One region of the Enterococcus malodoratus genome, then DNA from elsewhere that is predicted to be linked to it. Evidence: riboswitches for the same ligand, from Rfam matches in the RefSeq annotation. Region 1 holds a riboswitch; each other region holds the start of a gene.
The links. A riboswitch is a leader RNA that binds a small molecule or an ion and turns the genes downstream of it on or off. The one in region 1 is predicted to bind thiamine pyrophosphate.

Region 1 (5,844 bases):
TGTCGAAGCAACAATGGATGTTATCGGCGGAAAATGGAAACCCATTATTCTTTGTAACCTTCGTCATGGACCAATGCGTCCCAGTGATTTGAAACGCGGAATTACAGGGATCAGCCAAAAAATGCTGACACAACAGCTGCGGGAATTAGAAGACGACAATATCATTGATCGCAAAGTCTATCAGCAAGTCCCACCGAAAGTCGAATATTCATTAAGCGACTACGGCCGCAGTCTTTCAGATATTTTAGATAGTCTATGCAGTTGGGGCGAGCAGCATGTCTCCCACTTACAAGAACAGGGACAAGATATTTGTTTGAAAGCAAACTAAAAAGAAGTTGAGACATTGAAGTGCGAATAGTTAGATTTTTGATCTAACTATTCGCACTCGCTTTACATGCCCAACTTCTTTTTTATTTGATCACGATATCATCTGTCATTTTTGCCCAATGATTGGTTGGTCCATGTCCATGACCGACGAAAATTGGTTGGCTGATCGCTGCTTGGATAAATTTCTTTCCAATAATGATCGCCTCTTTTAATTCCACCCCTTTGGCTAATTCAGCCGCTATACACGCCGAAAAAGTATCACCCGTTCCATGTGTATTAGCTGTAACAACTCTTGGAGCACTCATCCAAAAACTTTCTCCCGATGCCAATAAGACAAAGTCCGCTGCCTCTTCGTTTTGGCTATGTCCGCCTTTAACGACGACATTTTTTGTTCCTAAGACCTGTAATTTTTTGGCTGCATCAATCATTTCCTGGTCTGTAACGATCCGCTGCCCAATGATCACTTCTGCCTCTGGCAAATTCGGTGTAACGATCGTGGCTAACGGTAATAATTGTTCATTGATGGTTTTCACGGCATCACTTTGCAGCAAGTGATGGCCGCCCTTTGCCACCATTACTGGGTCAACAACTAGCGGGCCAAAGTCGACTTCTTTTAGCTTCTTAACCACTGTTTCTACCCGTTCCACGTCTGCCAGCATCCCTGTCTTTGCAGCTCCAATCGCAAAATCTGCTGCTAATGAATCAAACTGCTCTTCAATAAAGGCACTTGGAATCGCCATGCTATCTTGCACGCCATAGGTATTTTGCGACGTCAGTGCCACGATAATACTCATGCCAAAAGCTTTTCGCGCTTGGAAGGTTTTTAAATCTGCTTGGATTCCTGCTCCGCCGCCGGAATCAGAGCCGGCGATCGTTACGACTTGAGGTGTTGCATTGATCATTTTTGTTCCTCCAATACTTCTTCGATTTTTTGTTTTAAATGGCGAACCTTTTCCCCGACATCCTTCGCCCGCATGATCTCACTAACGATCGAAACACCTGCGATGCCCGTTCCGCAAAAATCGATCAAATTGTCTTCTTTAATCCCGCCGATCACAACACTTGGAATCCTTACAGCCTCATTGATAGCTTTCAAGGTTTCAATCGAAGTCAATGCAGTATCCTTGGTTTTCGTTGAAAAAATTGCTCCGATACCCAAATAATCTGCACCCGCTTCTTCGGCTTCCAATCCTCGTTCCACGGTCTTTGCTGAAACGCCCAATATTTTTTCTGGGCCGATCATAGCTCGGACGATCTCTACCGGCAGTTCATCATCTCCGATATGGACACCTGCCGCATCAACTGCCAAACAAATATCCACTCGGTCATTGATGATCAATGGTATCTGATACCGATCCGTGATTGCTTTTACCTGTAAAGCCAAATCATAAAATTTTCCTGCCACTAATTCTTTTTCTCGTAATTGAACAAGTGTCACACCATTTTTACAAGCCGCATCAATCACCGATAAAAATTCTGCCTCGTTAAAATCATAACGTCCAGTCACAAGATATAACGTTAAGTCCATTGTTTTTCCCATCCCTTCACCGCAGTCCACCAATTTTTTTCCATCAGAATCGACAGTTGGTTCAACGTTTCCTGACGGAATGCGGCCAAGCCAATCAGGTCTCCTGCTTGCTCTCCGCAAAGATTAAAATAGCTGACCGCCGTAACAGCTGCATCTGCCGCACTCACTCCATTCCCTAACAGAGCCGCGATCAATGCTCCGACGATATCGCCTGTTCCAGTAAAACGATCTAATGCTGGCACCCCGTTCTTCAAACACCAAATACGCTTTTGATCAACGATAATATCTTGACTGCCAGTGGCTAAAAAAATCGTATTTGGATAGGTCGCTGTTAATTTCTGCATTGCTTCTGATAGCTCTTCTATAGCTGTCTCACTTTGATCTAATACACTGCCGTCTACTCCTCGAGCATAGCTCGGCAATCCGCAAAAATTCCGCAACTCAGAAATATTTCCCTTCACCACAGTTGGTCGTTCTGCGACTAGCCAGCGTCCGACCTGATCGCGAACCTGGCTAACACCGTATCCAACGAGATCAATAACTGTAGGCTTTTGTAGTTTTTTGGCTAGTTTACTAGCGGCTACCAAACTTTTTTGCCGTTCTTCCGACAAATGACCAAGATTCAACAGCAAACTGTCTGTCTGCTGAAACAACTCTTTGAACTCTCTTGTATCCGAGGCCATGATCGGCTTTGCGCCTACATACAGCAAGGCATTCGCCAGTGTTTCGCAAGTCACCTCATTCGTTATACAATGAACTAATGGCGCATTCTCTAACGGAAATACTTTTGAAAAATTCGTTTTGATCATCCAAACATCCTCTCACTCAAAAATAAGCGCTGCCAACGTTTAAAAATCGTCGTCTCCTGCAGCTTAACCAACACGACAAAGGCAATTGCCGAACCAATCAAAGCCGCACCGATAAATCTTGGGGTGTAAATCAACCAATACAAATCACTTTGACTCCCGGTGAACCAGACCATCACAGGATACGACAATAGTGAGCCGATAATCCCTGTGCCCACAATTTCACCTATCATCGACCAGACCAGCCTTTTTCCCAAACGATAAAATAGTCCCGCAAAAAATGCCCCAAATACTGCACCGGTTAAAGCTAACGGCGGAATGCCCAACATCGTCATCCGAATCAAAGCACAAACGAATGCCATCGCAGTTCCATAGATTGGCCCCAACAATACTCCAGCGATAATATTCATGACACTGGACATCGGTGCCATCCCTTCGATTCGCATTAGTGGTGACAGAACAACATCCAACGCAACCATTAAAGCCAGTAATGTTAATTTGTGGATTTTATTTTTCTCCACGACAAATACCCTCCCTTTATTAGAGAAATGCGCAACAGACATCCAAAATTAGCTAACGTAAATTTGAATGATCTTTATCCGCATACCTTTTCACTAATCCATGCTGCAAAAATAAATCACTTCGCCATAACCTGATTAAAATGAAATCGGCAAAAAAGAGTGTCTGAAAAGACAGAAAAACCCAACCAAAATAAACTGGTCGGGTACGATTAGTTAACTAGCTACATTTCCCTGCGACAGTCTTAACTGCATCAGGTTCAATGGGTATAATCTCAGCTAAACAGCACCCCAAATGTTTCTCTTCAATTGCTTGGAGTATAACATACTTTTTTTAATTCAACTAGCGTATACGGAGAAAACAAACACGGATTATTTTGCTAGATCACTTCTTTGTGTTAGAAAATTTTCAAACATCCTTTATACTTAGAGAAAATAGAGAGGATGTTTTTATGTCTAAACCAGATTTTTCGGCGATCCATCATATCGCCATCATTGTTTCTGACTATCAAAAAGCGAAGCACTTCTATGTTACTGTACTCGGTTTGCCGATCATTCGCGAAAATTTCCGTCCGGAACGTCAAGACTACAAACTAGATTTACAGTTAAACGATGCGGAACTAGAAATCTTTGCTGTACAAAATCCGCCAAAGCGTCCCAGTTTTCCTGAAGCAGCCGGTTTGCGCCACTTGGCATTTAAAACAGAGGATATCGAAGCCACCATCGCTTATTTAAACAGCCACGGAATCGACTGCGAGCCTTTGAGAACCGATGATTTCACAGGCGAGAGGATGACTTTTTTCTTTGATCCGGATGGTCTTCCGCTAGAATTGCATGAATAATAGCAAAAACATCCCTTTCTAGAGCAAAATCATCTACTCTAGAAAGGGACATTTAACTACTCCTGAAATTTTTATACTTCTTCCACAGGATATTTAATCGCATTTTTCTTTAATTTTTCACTAATGATCTCATCAATATCAAAATCCAAATTATCCGCCATCATATAAGAATAGATCAGTACATCGGCCAATTCTTCTTTTAAACGTTCCGTTTGCGTGCGCGCTTCTTCAGAATCCTTCCACTGGAAAAGTTCTAACAGCTCTGCAGATTCCAAACAAATCGATAAAGCAAGATCTTTTTCGTTATGAAACGGACGCCAGTTTCGTTCATCACGAAATTGATTGATTTTTTCCATGCTAGTCATACGTCAACCTTCTTTCGCTACTATTCTACCATAGAAACAAAGTTGCGATTTTTTTCAAGCTCATTGATCATTTCTTGAATCCAACGTGTACTTTGTCTTGTCAGAAAAGGATCGATTACAACTACTGGATAGTCCACCGGCAGTCCTTCTGCGGAACCCGTCGTAATCAAGCAGTCATAATGCCTCAACTCATTATGTAATTGGAAAGTGCCGCCAGATAATTTTTCAAAATTGACGATCATTAAATTCCCATAGATCGTATCAGAAATTTGCTTTGCTAAAAAGCTTTCTTCTGTTGGTGTTAAATCAGATAACAGCAGAATCTTCAGCAAAGGTTCCTGGCTAGCCAACCATCTCATACTCTGTTCTTCTGTCGTGATCAATAAGTAAGTATAGTTTCGTACAAAGTCTTCTTCCTGATACATTTCGTATTTATCAACAAACCTCTGTACCAAAGCCTTCACTTTTTCCAGCCCGCAGTTATAAACTTTTGAAACCTCGGACAAAAAAACAGTTCGATTACGCCGCAACAAGCACACATAACTCCCTTGTGGATTGTAAAGGTAGAAATCATTTGATAGGACAGTTGCCAAATTGATTTTACTTTGTCTATCCAAATGATAACCCAGCATTTCATTATATTTTTCCACTAGTTCATAATGGCGGGTAAATAATTGCTGGTATTTTTCATTGTCCTTCATTGCAAGTTCCCGATGGGGCGTACTGAATACGATAGAATCAGAAAAGATTAACCATAGACCATCACGTACTATTTCCGGCGTCAAAACAAGGTCTGTCGCCTCTCTGACAGCCTGCTTCAATGCCTTAAAAGATAATTCCATCGGCAATCGAAATCCTGCCGTTCGTAATTCTTGTTTAGGATACCTATGCCCATTTTTAATTCGCCAAATACTAATATAGAAATTGTAGACTAAGCGTTTTTGAAAGATATATTTTTCATGAATCTGATTGATTTTAACCAAATCCTGCACATATCGTTCAATGATGTGATAATGCTTGGCGGGCAATTTAGGCAAGGTACTCTCAAAGGCATTTTGCCGTTCGCTATAAAAGCGAAAATAAAAATTGCGAATCTCTCCCTCGTCACCTTCCACCCGCAACGGACGGTAGCACAACTCCATCCCTGCTTGAGTCAATGTCTTTTCGATTTTCTTTAAATAGCGTTGCGTATTTGATGAACTGAGATACAGCTTTTTAGCCAATGCCGTGATGTTTTCGCATTCCTCATACAATAGTTCTTCAATGATTTGAAATTCAGGATTGGTAGTTAAAATATTGGCATACAGATTTCCCAGACTGACTTTTTTATCAATAACTAAACGATAGAGACCTTTTGTCTTCTTAATTTGAAATTTCGTATGGCCTTCATTAATCAATTCGATATCATTCAATAAAATTGGTAATGAGCAATTCAGTTTGTTCATTAATTGATCGCTC
Region 2 (5,844 bases), 200 kb from region 1:
TTTCAATAAAATCGCCAATTTGCTCTTGCACTGAAAATGTTGCGCTTAATTTGATCGGCATTTCAAACTGCCGCAAAATCGTTTCAATAAATTCCTGCGGTGTATACACTTGTACTGGTGAGACATTTACCCAGTAGGCAAAAAATTCCAAAAAGGCTAGGCTGAGCATTTCTGTCGGTACGTGTGTTCCAAAAAACTTTTGCAATTCGGGATACAACGCTTCTTTTTTGAGAATGATCTCTGTTTTTGCATAGCGTAAGAAATCTTTTGTGATCATTTCAAAATTGGAGTGGCAACTGAAAAAGTAGCGATAGCCTTGAAGTTCATCAAATGCCCGTTTTGTCTCTAAGTAGCCTAGATCGATATTTTCTGATGAGCGAGCACTTTGAAACAGCAGCAAATCACCCAATCCCCAAGGACTCGCCAACGCTAATTCAGCAACATTATCTGGTAAGCGATATTTTTTATCCAAACCAGGACCATGAACATCTACCACGATCAGTTCGGTGATCGGTTTTTGCAAGGCGATATCGACCGGCAAATTGTTGCGGTAGCCGCCATCTACATAATAATCATCCTTAATTTTTGCCATCGCCATCATTGGGAAAAAAGCAGCAGAGGCTAACAGCCAATCGATAATTTCTTCTGCCGGACATTCATTGAGTGAGACAATCACTTCTTGGAAAGCTGGCACTTTCGTCGTGACAACGTAAAACGGACAGCCTGTTTGAATTTTTGGTTCATCTAAACGTTCTTCTAATAACCCTCTAAGCGGCTCTGAAGAGACACCCCGTTGCTGCAAAGAGACTTTAATAAACGTACGCAGTTGATCCACTTGAGCTGAAAAATCCAGCTCTTCCACTTCTTTGAAGGTGATATCCAAGACTTTATCGGTCTCGATTTCTTCCCACAATGCCAAGGCTTGATTGTAATCACCTTGTGCGATCAACGCACCATTTAACCCGCCAACCGAGGTTCCTGTGATCACCTCGAATTGAATGTTTTTCTCCAATAAAGCCTTCCAAACACCAATTTGATAAGCACCTCGGGCACCGCCGCCGCCTAAGACCAAACCTGTGTGGTAAACCAATTCTTTTTGCCAAAGTCCATCTAAGAGTTGATAACCTTGGTCAATTAACCATTGCTGCAAAATCAAATTAGCCTCAAGTTTCAAATATAATGCTCGTTTGAATTTTTGACGAGCAGCATTTTCTAACAATAAAAAGGCTGTCTGCCAGCCAAGATTCAGTGAGATCAGCAAATTATTAATTTGCCATGTATTATCCTTATCTATTTTATCTACTAACAGCCATTGGGATTTACGTTGCAGCCAAAATCCTTCTCCACGCTTAACCGCCGCTAAAAACTCTGAGCGAGCCTGTCCATGAGATGGATAGAAAGGAAACAGCAACTGTGTCTGTTGAAATTTTTTCCAAGACGCCAGCAAATCCGAGACAAAAATTCTTTTTAACTCCATCGCTTCCTCCCTTGATTTGTCCTCTATCAAATAAATTCAGCATGTTTGTTCCAGTATAGCAGAAATTTTCCCGCAACAAAAAACTCCAAGGCAGGCCTTGAAGTTTTTTGAGTAAAAGCAGGGCAGAAATGACTCGCCTCTGTCACCGCTAAAATTAATATGTTCGCTGTTCCATTTCAAAAGCCTTGCGCATCGTGTCTGTCGCGTTGTTGACAGAGGTCATAGCAACTAAATCCCCTTGCACGATGATCCGCGTCACACCTTCGATCTCGCCGCAAGTGATCAGAGTGACTTGCTGTTTGTCCGGATGGACATCTAAATACTTCACTTCTGTCGGTTGAACCCGAACCTTTAGCGTTGTTTTGTACGTATAGATATTATGCAGATCGGTCAGATAGATCAAATCACCTTCTTTTACCCCTTCAAGCGGAGTAAACAAAAGTCCTGGACGATCGGCACGATGACTTGCCAGAGCATAATTGCCTTCACCCATTTTTTGATCTGGCGCCAAAGTGCCCGCACCATATAGAAGAACCTCATTAGATAGTCCTTTAAAAATCGGTAAATTTACTTCTACAGACGGAATCGCGATCCCGCCAATCACAGGTAAGCGTTTATTGTCTAACTGTGCTTGTAAAACTGCTTCCGTACTAGCCGGCTGTACCGCATCAAAATCAAAAGATGCGTCTTTTTGCAGATTTTTATCGATCTCCGTGCGATCCATTTTCGCGACGGCATAACGATCACCATTATACTGCATCAAAAAATATTTGATTTGATTGTTAAAAATCAAAGCTAACCCTACTAATAGTAATAAGAAAAGAAAAATATTTATCAGCCAATTTCTTTTTTTCTTCATCCCAAACCTCCTGCGCTCTCGCATCAATCATATCATACTCTTTTCTATTAAGTGACACTACATTCACTTAATAGAAAAAAATTAAAAAAAGAAATAAATGCATTAAGAAGTCGTTATTTATTAAAATGATTTTAAATGTTAAAAAGGGCCTTCAATGTTGCAGTTTTTAAGGCATTTGTAATCTAATTTTAAAATAAAAGATACGAGCTTTTTTTTTATTATTGAGTTAAAATGATTGTGACGACTATTAGAAAGGGTGAAAATTTGTGCCAGATACGTTATTTGCATATATCGATTCCACAAGTAATGCGGTACTCTCAAAAGGTTTTTCACCCAACGATTTTGTTGACGGAATTGTCCATCACCCTAAACATTTGTTATTGCTAGACCCTGTCGCAGAAGCTGGAGAATATGAACCGCATACCGGCTTAAAGGTCGTAAATAGTCCTGAACAAGTCCAACAATTTTTTAACAACAAAGTCTTCACTCAGTCAAAAGGAACGAAGTGGATCGACTTTAATGATCTCGCGATGTTGAAAGAGTTAACACCATTAGAAATATCAGAATTGCTTTATTTTGGGCATATGCGGACGCATCTGCATTCTCCCTTTTTCTATAAATTACAAAACAACTTTGTATATTTCAATTTAGGCAATGAAACTATGCGTGTTTATTATCGCTACTTGGATGAATTTTACCGCATCCTTGCCAGCAAGTTGACTCGCATCGTTCTGGAAAAAGTCAATGATCGCCGCTCGTTTTTCCGTAAAGGTTCTTCCGTTGCACCGCTTGACGGCGAACTGTTGAAGGAATTATATCCGATCTTGCAAGAGGGTGCAATCTTTTGCCTCGACCAGTCTGAACTAAAAAATAAAATCTACCACATCCCCATCTTTTTATCGGATGAAAAGGGATGGCGGCGCAGTCCGAAAAACTATAAGAAGGAACAACAGATCGCAGAGATCACTTACGACACATCCAAACAGCTTTGGTCTTTGGATGTGGAGAATGATGACCCTGTCTTCTCATTCCGTTAAAAAAAGCATTTGTCCCGTTTGGGACAAATGCTTTTTCTTTATTGGTGACTTCGTTTTTGAATTAGATTACCGTCCTTCGGCAAATACAATTGTGGTACCTTTTCAGCTACCAATACGGCGACAATCGCTGTCACAATTGCTGTTGCCAAACCGCTGGCACCGTTCATCACAAATGAAAAGATCCAAGGATTCATGCCCCACAATGCATAACTGCCCCAAAAAACGACACCGGCGATAAAATGCCAAAAGAATTTGGCGCCCGTTCCAACGAAGGTCCCATAGACGATATTTTTTCGTGCGGCCTGCATGTCGTCGGCAAGTATTGCTTGCTGAACTTTTTTGGCATATACTCCGGCAAATCCAGCAAAGGTAAATGCGATCGGGTATTCAATTAATACTTGAATGACACTCAAAAAATAAACATCCCCCGCTGGAAAATGCAAGATTCCCCAGATAAAGGCCGATAGCAACGCTGGTTTTACTCCACGCCGCAATGCGAATAGGACCATCGGGATCATTCCTAATGATACCGTAAAGCTGCTGCCGATCGTTGTTGGGATCAATGAAAGCATGAAAGCCAATGCTGCCACGATTGTCCCTTCGATCATGATTCTTGTTTTGTTGGTTTTACTCATAAAAAAACTCCTCCTTTTGAACATACAGTCCACAAAGGAGAAGTAACTATCATTACTTCATCACAATTCCTACGCTCGAATAACCGAAACAGGTACTAGGGTTTAGAGTAATCTCAATCTCAGCCCGAGGGCTCCCCTTTGCGAAAGTATTATTCTATTTTTAGTACATTCAGAGTATACCAGATGTCTGATCACTCGTAAATGTATAAAGTACTTTTATCGTGAGATACTTTCCTGATCACCGCTTGGCGATAAGGTCGTCACCTTTTTGATCCGATCAATTGTCAACATGACCAGTTGATTCTCTTGGGTCCGAATAACGATAGAATCATTGGTCACTACTTTAGGCAGCCACCCTGAGATCGTTTGAAATTTTTCTTCATCTTTTTCGTCTTGCACTTGAATGACTACTAAACTATTTTGCAGAGCCGCCATCTTCAGTTTGAGAAAAATGTTCTCGTTAGCTTGCTCTTGGGCACGTTTTTCAGCAGAATCATTCAAAAAATCCGAGATGAAACGATACGATGAATTCGAAAACAGCTTAATTAAATTCTTTTTAGGCTTCTCGTTTTTAGTCATTCAGCTTCCTCCTATCAAGAGCATGGTTGCGTAGTTTGATTTTACTTAAATTTCTGGGAAAAAACAAGGAATCTAGTCCTTTTCCAGAAAAGTTAACCATTCGTTTAAACCTTTTTGAATTAAATCGTAGGTTTCTTCAAAATTACCGGTATACCATGGATCAGGGATGCTTTCTCCCGTATGACCGGGAACAAGGTCTAAGTACAAATAGATTTTGTTCTCAGTGCCATCTGGGGCTATCGCTTGAAGATCGCTGACATTTTCTTGATCCATCCCGATGATAAAATCGGCATTATAAAAATCTTCGGTGGTCACTTGCCGGGCACGCATTCCTTTGGTCGAAATGTGATGCTGCGATAGCAGTTTCTGTGTTCCGCGATGGGGTGGATTTCCAACCTCCCAACGACTCGTGGCCGCTGAATCAACTTGGAAATTATCATCCTGCCGCTTTTGGAAGGCATCCCGAAAAACCGCTTCGGCCATCGGTGAACGGCAAATATTTCCCATACAAACAAATAGAATCTTTTTCATGTCATTCCTCCTGTGCTATAGTCAATTTATCGAAATGAAACGAGGGATCGTAAATGAGTAGAATTTATCTTTCCGCCAAACTGCCTGAGCTTGGCACAAAATTATTAAAAGAAGCAGCGCTTGAATATAAGGTCTATGAAGGCGACGGGTTGATTTCGAAAGAAGAATTGATCGAAAACGTCGCTGATTGTGAAGTTTTAATTTGTCCGCTTTCAACCCAAGTCGATCGTGATGTCATCGATGCCGCACCAAAATTGAAACTGATCGCGAACTTCGGAGCAGGCTTCAACAATATCGATAGCGCTTATGCAAAAGAGCGGAAAATCTATGTAACAAATACACCCATAGTCTCTACCAATGCGACAGCGGAATTGACCGCTGGTTTGATCATCGCCTTATCTCGCCGCATCGTTGAAGGGGATCATTTGATGCACGGCAAAGGCTTTGACGGATGGGCTCCATTATTTTTCTTAGGTCATGAACTGAAAGATAAAACTTTGGGAATTATCGGCATGGGAAAGATCGGTCAAGCCTTGGCGCAAATGATGAACGCCTTTGGCATGAAGATCATTTACAACCAGCGTCACCCATTAACTTCTGAACTAGAAGAAAAATTACAGGCAACCTATTATTCACAGGCTGAAGTGATCCAACAAGCAGATATCTTAACGTTGCACGCGCCGTTAACCGAGGACACCCATCATTTATTGACCAGCGATGCGTTTA
Region 3 (5,844 bases), on a different contig from region 1:
CACTGTAACTTGCATATGATCGATCTTCATCGGTAATACCATTCCTAATCCGCCTTTCTAAAAAATCCTATTATATTTTCCAATAAGTCGTTCCATCTACGGTTCGACCCAAGATTCCATATTCGATGAGATAACGTCTGATCGTCACATAATCTGTGAACATTTCAGAAATGATCGCATTGATTTCCTTTTCTGTATAGTGCCTTTCAGGAACAAAATTTTCGGCCAATTTTTGAATCAGAATAATCCGTTTCTTTTCTTTTTTTGGAATTTGTGTGGCTCTTCCTTGTTCGTCAAGAAAAACATTGAAGACTTTTTCTCTTTCCTTTTTAGTGGATACAAATCGTTCATCGGAATCAATTAAAGAGTTCGCGGCAAAATTACTCTGTTCCTTTTCATCGATCGACTCTAGCAGGGCCAATAGAATTTTTGCCTGACGCTTCTTCTCCTTAAATTTAAAGCGGTGATTTCTTACAGCGGAAGTTGTGATGTTCAGCTGCTCCGCGATTTCTTGATCATCGATTCCTTTAGAAAACAAGTTCAAAAAGTTCTTTTGCGTATCGCTTAAACCCGTTTGATTTTTATCGAGGTTCAGCAGCGCGTTAAAGGAACCATCATGTTCATGTTTTAAATGATAGATTATCGCGCCTTCAGCCCGTGCCATCTGACTGTTTGAGCCATTGATTGGATACACGAAACGATCATCAAACGTTTGATCGCAATACAAACATTGAAAAAGAAAATCGCCTTTTTTTGAATAGCCCTTTTTAATCTCTTCAATCTTCAATTCATTTTCCATAATATCCCTCCTGAATAAATGCTAACATAATTATAAAACGTTTGCAAATACGATTGCGATATTGGTATTTGATTAAGCCGTTTTTTCTCTTTTTTCCTTGACCTTCACGCGGCGTCAACCTTTATGATGAAAGAGAAGGGGGAGATGACTATGAACGAATTTAAGGTAACGCTCGTTGATTCGTTGGCGTTTTATCAAAAATGTCTTCGCGAATCTGTCGACGAGAATGTGTTTCGTTATGAAATGATGCAGCCGCTGGAAGGAATGTGGCAGTATTTAAATGCACCGCTTTTTCCGAAAACACCAGGGGGATACGATGTGGTGATGGCGTCAGAAATGATGGGAATTTGGACACCGCGCAAAAGTATTGATTTGATTGAAACAAAAATTGAAGCATTAAGAAGAACCAATATCTTTTCCGAGTATCAGCAAGTGTTCAAAGAAAGTGCGCAACGTTTTAGTGAGATCGGCTATCAGATTCCAGTCGATGAGTTTATCGTGAACATTTTATTAGGTGATCCGGAAAACGGTGTATTGATGGCAAGTGAAGGGTATAGCGGATTTGGCGGGATACCGGGATATATTATGCTGCTAGTCGTCCCGAATGACTTTAATCAAACAAGATTGAAATCAGCCTTGGCTCATGAGTTCAATCATAATGTTCGTTTTACCTATGAACCCTTCAATCATGGAGATGTCAGCGTGGAGGATTATTTAGTTATTGAAGGGTTAGCCGAAGTTTTTGCGGAAGATTTATATGGAGTTGATCAGCGCGGGCCGTGGGTGCAGGAATACGATGCGGAAGAACTGGCATATACGATCGAAGTAATGAAAAATGGGCGTGAGGCCAGAGGATTTGATCAGGTATCGGCTTATATGTATGGCGATGAAGTCGCGAAGGAGCAGGGATATCAACCAGTCGGTCTTTCAAGAAATGCCGGCTATACGATCGGCTATCATTTGGTAAAAGCGTATCTTAAAAATACAGGCAAAACAATCGCAGAAGCAACTGTGACTCCTAGTAAAACAATCGTAAAAGAATCAAGAATATTTGATGAATAATCCGCGACCGGTTAAATAGCAGTCGTTTTTTATAAATAGGTATGCTATACTTTTATCAATTGAATGACACTAGGGGTGCTTTTGAAGCTGAGATTATACCCATTGAACCTGAAACAGTTAGGACTGGCGCAGGGAATGTGTAATGTTAAGAAATTTGTACCCGACCGCTTATTTGTGGCCGGGTTTTCTTATTGTCTGTCTATTTTAGGCATAGAGCCTCCTGCTCATTCTACTAAGAATCAAGGAGGTTTTTTATGTTGCATTAAAAAGTAGTTGTTTGTTTTTGATAGGTTTTAAGAAGGGAGAATAGGCATGACATTTACAGAATTGGCAAGAAAAGAAGCGGCATATTATTGGGAGGCGAGTTTTGAGCATCCCTTTGTTCAATCACTAGCGACGGGAGATTTAGCACCGGAGATTTTCCGCTATTATTTGCTGCAAGATCGTTATTACCTTGAACATTTTAGCAAGCTTTATAGCTATATCGCAGAACAGACGAAGGACGAAGAGGTTCAGGCACAATTGCGAGAAAATGCGGAACATCTTAAGTTAGGCGAGATGGCCATTCGGGAGGAATTCTTTTCAGAATTAGCGATTGACGAAAAAGAAATTCAGGAAACACCAATTGCGCCAACGGCTTATCACTATGTTTCTCATATGTATCGGCAACTGATCGACGGCACGGCAAATACGGCTTTTGCGGGAATGCTGCCGTGTGCGTGGCTTTATCAAGAGATTGGTGTTCGCCTAATTGAGTCGGGTTCACCGCACCCTCTGTATCGGCGATGGATCGAAACCTATGCTGGTGAAGACGCTGCTGAAGGGATCAAAAAGGAACGTGCTCTCTTAGATCGTTTATACGAGGAAAGTCCAAAAGAGGAGCAGCAAAAAATGATCGACGCTTTTGTGATCAGCAGTAAAATGGAATACGCATTTTGGGAAATGGCTGCGAAGTTAGAAAAATGGTAGATCGAAAAAGATCGTTCGAATAGGAACGGTCTTTTTTCTTTTTATAAAAAGTAATTGACAGAGAATGACGGTTCTATGATAGAATGCAAGTAATCACTTGCATTAATTAGGAGGCGTGTAAAATGATTTCGGGAGCTGAATTGGTTGTTAAGGCATTAGTAAATGAGAAGGTTGAAGTTTGTTTCGCATATCCAGGCGGACAGGCGATTGATTTGTTTGATGCACTTTATCAGCGGGAAGAATTTCGAGTAGTATTGCCAAGGCATGAGCAGGGACTGATCCATGCCGCTGATGGTTATGCCCGTTCAACAGGAAAAGTCGGCGTTTGTATGGTCACAAGTGGACCGGGGGCGACTAACTTAATCACAGGAATTGCGACAGCCGGGTATGATTCTTCACCTTTGGTTTGTATTACCGGACAGGTTTCGACACATCTGATTGGGAAGGACGCTTTTCAAGAGGTCGATATGGTTGGAATCAGCCGATCAATTGCCAAATATGCGGTTACTGTCAAAAAAAGAGTGGAACTGGGCACAATTCTGAAAAAGGCCTTTGTGATCGCACAATCAGGAAAACCGGGAGTCGTTGTGGTAGATATCCCTAAAAACGTTCAACAAGAGCTTGGTTCAGAAGAATATCCAGAAAAGGTCACGATTCGCGGCGGTCAGAAAATACAGGAAATCCCGACCAGTGAAATCAAATCTGTTGTTGAACTATTAAACAATGCAAAAAAGCCAGTCCTACTCGTTGGAGGCGGTGTGCATCGTGGAAAGGCCCACAAAGAATTAATGGATTTTGTTGAAAAAAGCGGAATCCCCGTTGTTACTACGATCATGGGAAAAGGTGCGCTGCCTAGTAACCATCCAAGTTACATTGGCAACGTAGGAATTCATGGAAGCTATGCCGCAAATCAAGCAATCATAAATAGTGATGTCCTCTTTGCTCTTGGCACGCGTTTGAACGACCGTGTGACAGGAAATCCAGCGAACTTCTGTCGTTCAGCTAAGCTGATTCATCTGGATATTGATCCTGCGATCATAGACAAAAACGTGGATGCTTCTATCAGAATGGTCGGCAATATAAAAACTGTTTTACCAAAGATCACCGAATCGCTGAATGTTAAGGATCACAATTGCTGGCTGCAAGAAGTAAAAAAAATGGACGGATCCGTTCCAGTTCACATGAAAGAAAAAGGATTGACACCAGAAATCATTATCAAGAAAATCAATCAACATTTTACAAACGCCATCGTTGTAACCGATGTAGGGCAGAATCAACTTTGGACGACGCAATTTCTTGAAGTGACTAAAGATAGACAATTATTGACTTCAGGCGGGTTAGGGACAATGGGATTCGGTTTTCCCGCTTCCATCGGAGCAAAATTAGGAAATCCAGGAATGGATGTTCTAACGATCACTGGCGATGGCGGATTTCAAATGAATCTGCAAGAACTTGCCACGACAATGCTGGAAAAAATTCCAATCATTGTTTGTATTTTCAACAATGGCTGCTTGGGCAATGTCAGACAATGGCAAGAGATGTTCTATGATAAACGCTATTCTTATACCATGCTAAAAAAGGAGACGTCACAGTATGTTCCTGATTTCGTTGCGTTAGCCCACAGTTATGGCGCTGAAGGTCATAGAATAACCAGAATAGAAGAAATTGATGGAGCCTTCAATCAAGCGAAAGCGGTCAAAGAAAAAACAGTGGTTTTGGAATTCATGCTGGAGACAGAGCAAAAAGTTCTGCCGATTGTTGCACCGGGTCAAAGTTTAAAGGAAATGATTATTTATGAGTAAAACTGAACAGAGATGGTTGAGTGTGTATGTTGAAAATGAAATAGGGGTATTGGCAAGGGTTTCTGGATTATTTTCAGGAAAATTGTATAATTTAAATAGTTTAACTGTCGGAGAAACAGAATCTGCGGATACCTCGCGCATGACGATTAGTCTCTACAGCGATGATCGAACCTTTGAACAGGTTAAACACCAGCTTCGTAATATGATTGAAGTGATTCAGGTGATCGATTATACAACTATCCCGATTCATGCCAAAGAAGTCATGTATCTAAAGCTTAATTATTCCGAAAAAATAAAAAAGAAACTGGCTTTAATACAAAAAGATCGCAGCTTTTCGATGATTGATCAATCTGACGAGGAACTCCTGATTGAGAGTATCGTTAGTGAGAAAGAAAATAATGAGTTGATCGACTGTATTCACGAGTTTGTCTCAAAGGAATTTGAAGTAATTCGCGGCGGGAGTGTGGCAATTTCTAGTCTTACAAAGGAGTAAAATAGTTGTATGAAAAATACTCGGACCAATATTATGGCCGCGACAAAGAAACTGATCGTGGAAAAAGGCTACAGCGATATGACGACGAAGGATATCGCAAAAGAAGCTAATGTCAATGAAGCCACGCTGTTTCGCCAATTTGGCAGTAAAAAAGAATTATTGCTGGCGACATTACGAGAAGCAGATTGGATTCCTTCAGCAAGCAGTGGTATTTCTGACCAGTTTCAATGGGATTTAGCGAAGGATCTGCGTGTAATTATGGCGGACTATTTTGAACAGGTAACACCAGAAATTGTTCGATTCTCATTAGGGCTTCGCGCACAGGATATTTATCAGGAAACAATGCCTTATGTGGACAAAATTCCAACGGCCTTTGTTCAACTGTTAGAAGATTATTTACGTGCGATGGAAGAAAGAGAAAAACTTCAGATCAGTGATGCCAAAGCGTCTGCTGAGGTTATTTTCTCCAGTATGATCGGTTTTGCCTTTTTACATGCTTACTCCAATAAGAAACAGTACCAAATAGAAGCAGAGCACTTTATTTCTCAGGCTGTTTCCCAATTTGTTGAAGGCTTAAATGAACAAAACGTTTGAATATCACTTCTCCGATCAATGGAAAAGCGTGTATTCAAACGTTTTTTTTGCCTTAATAAGTTAATCCAAAGAAATATTTTTTAAAAGAACACGAATTTTTTGTTTCAACAGTTTCGTCTTGGTTG

Region 2: another riboswitch for thiamine pyrophosphate. It lies ahead of thiT (energy-coupled thiamine transporter ThiT); the one in region 1 lies ahead of thiW (energy coupling factor transporter S component ThiW).
Region 3: another riboswitch for thiamine pyrophosphate. It lies ahead of tenA (thiaminase II); the one in region 1 lies ahead of thiW (energy coupling factor transporter S component ThiW).

The regions. Positions count from the first base shown of each region.
Region 1 is NZ_JAQDPG010000006.1:237,046-242,889, forward strand. Features, by position in the region: gene PGP85_RS11910 (winged helix-turn-helix transcriptional regulator) at 1-328, shown strand, start outside; gene thiD (bifunctional hydroxymethylpyrimidine kinase/phosphomethylpyrimidine kinase) at 411-1,229, opposite strand; gene thiE (thiamine phosphate synthase) at 1,226-1,855, opposite strand; gene PGP85_RS11925 (hydroxyethylthiazole kinase) at 1,846-2,664, opposite strand; gene thiW (energy coupling factor transporter S component ThiW) at 2,661-3,182, opposite strand; TPP riboswitch at 3,394-3,483, opposite strand; gene gloA2 (SMU1112c/YaeR family gloxylase I-like metalloprotein) at 3,632-4,021, shown strand; gene PGP85_RS11940 (nucleotide pyrophosphohydrolase) at 4,093-4,386, opposite strand; gene PGP85_RS11945 (helix-turn-helix domain-containing protein) at 4,407-5,844, opposite strand, start outside.
Region 2 is NZ_JAQDPG010000006.1:37,205-43,048, forward strand. Features, by position in the region: gene PGP85_RS10880 (patatin-like phospholipase family protein) at 1-1,477, opposite strand, end outside; gene PGP85_RS10885 (class A sortase) at 1,632-2,336, opposite strand; gene PGP85_RS10890 (hypothetical protein) at 2,603-3,373, shown strand; gene thiT (energy-coupled thiamine transporter ThiT) at 3,412-4,008, opposite strand; TPP riboswitch at 4,058-4,156, opposite strand; gene PGP85_RS10900 (hypothetical protein) at 4,225-4,587, opposite strand; gene PGP85_RS10905 (low molecular weight protein-tyrosine-phosphatase) at 4,660-5,118, opposite strand; gene PGP85_RS10910 (2-hydroxyacid dehydrogenase family protein) at 5,172-5,844, shown strand, end outside.
Region 3 is NZ_JAQDPG010000002.1:18,930-24,773, forward strand. Features, by position in the region: gene PGP85_RS03405 (VOC family protein) at 1-42, opposite strand, end outside; gene PGP85_RS03410 (DUF2087 domain-containing protein) at 71-799, opposite strand; gene PGP85_RS03415 (DUF2268 domain-containing protein) at 950-1,861, shown strand; TPP riboswitch at 1,923-2,014, shown strand; gene tenA (thiaminase II) at 2,174-2,830, shown strand; gene ilvB (biosynthetic-type acetolactate synthase large subunit) at 2,953-4,632, shown strand; gene ilvN (acetolactate synthase small subunit) at 4,625-5,125, shown strand; gene PGP85_RS03435 (TetR/AcrR family transcriptional regulator) at 5,135-5,719, shown strand; gene PGP85_RS03440 (precorrin-2 dehydrogenase/sirohydrochlorin ferrochelatase family protein) at 5,780-5,844, opposite strand, start outside.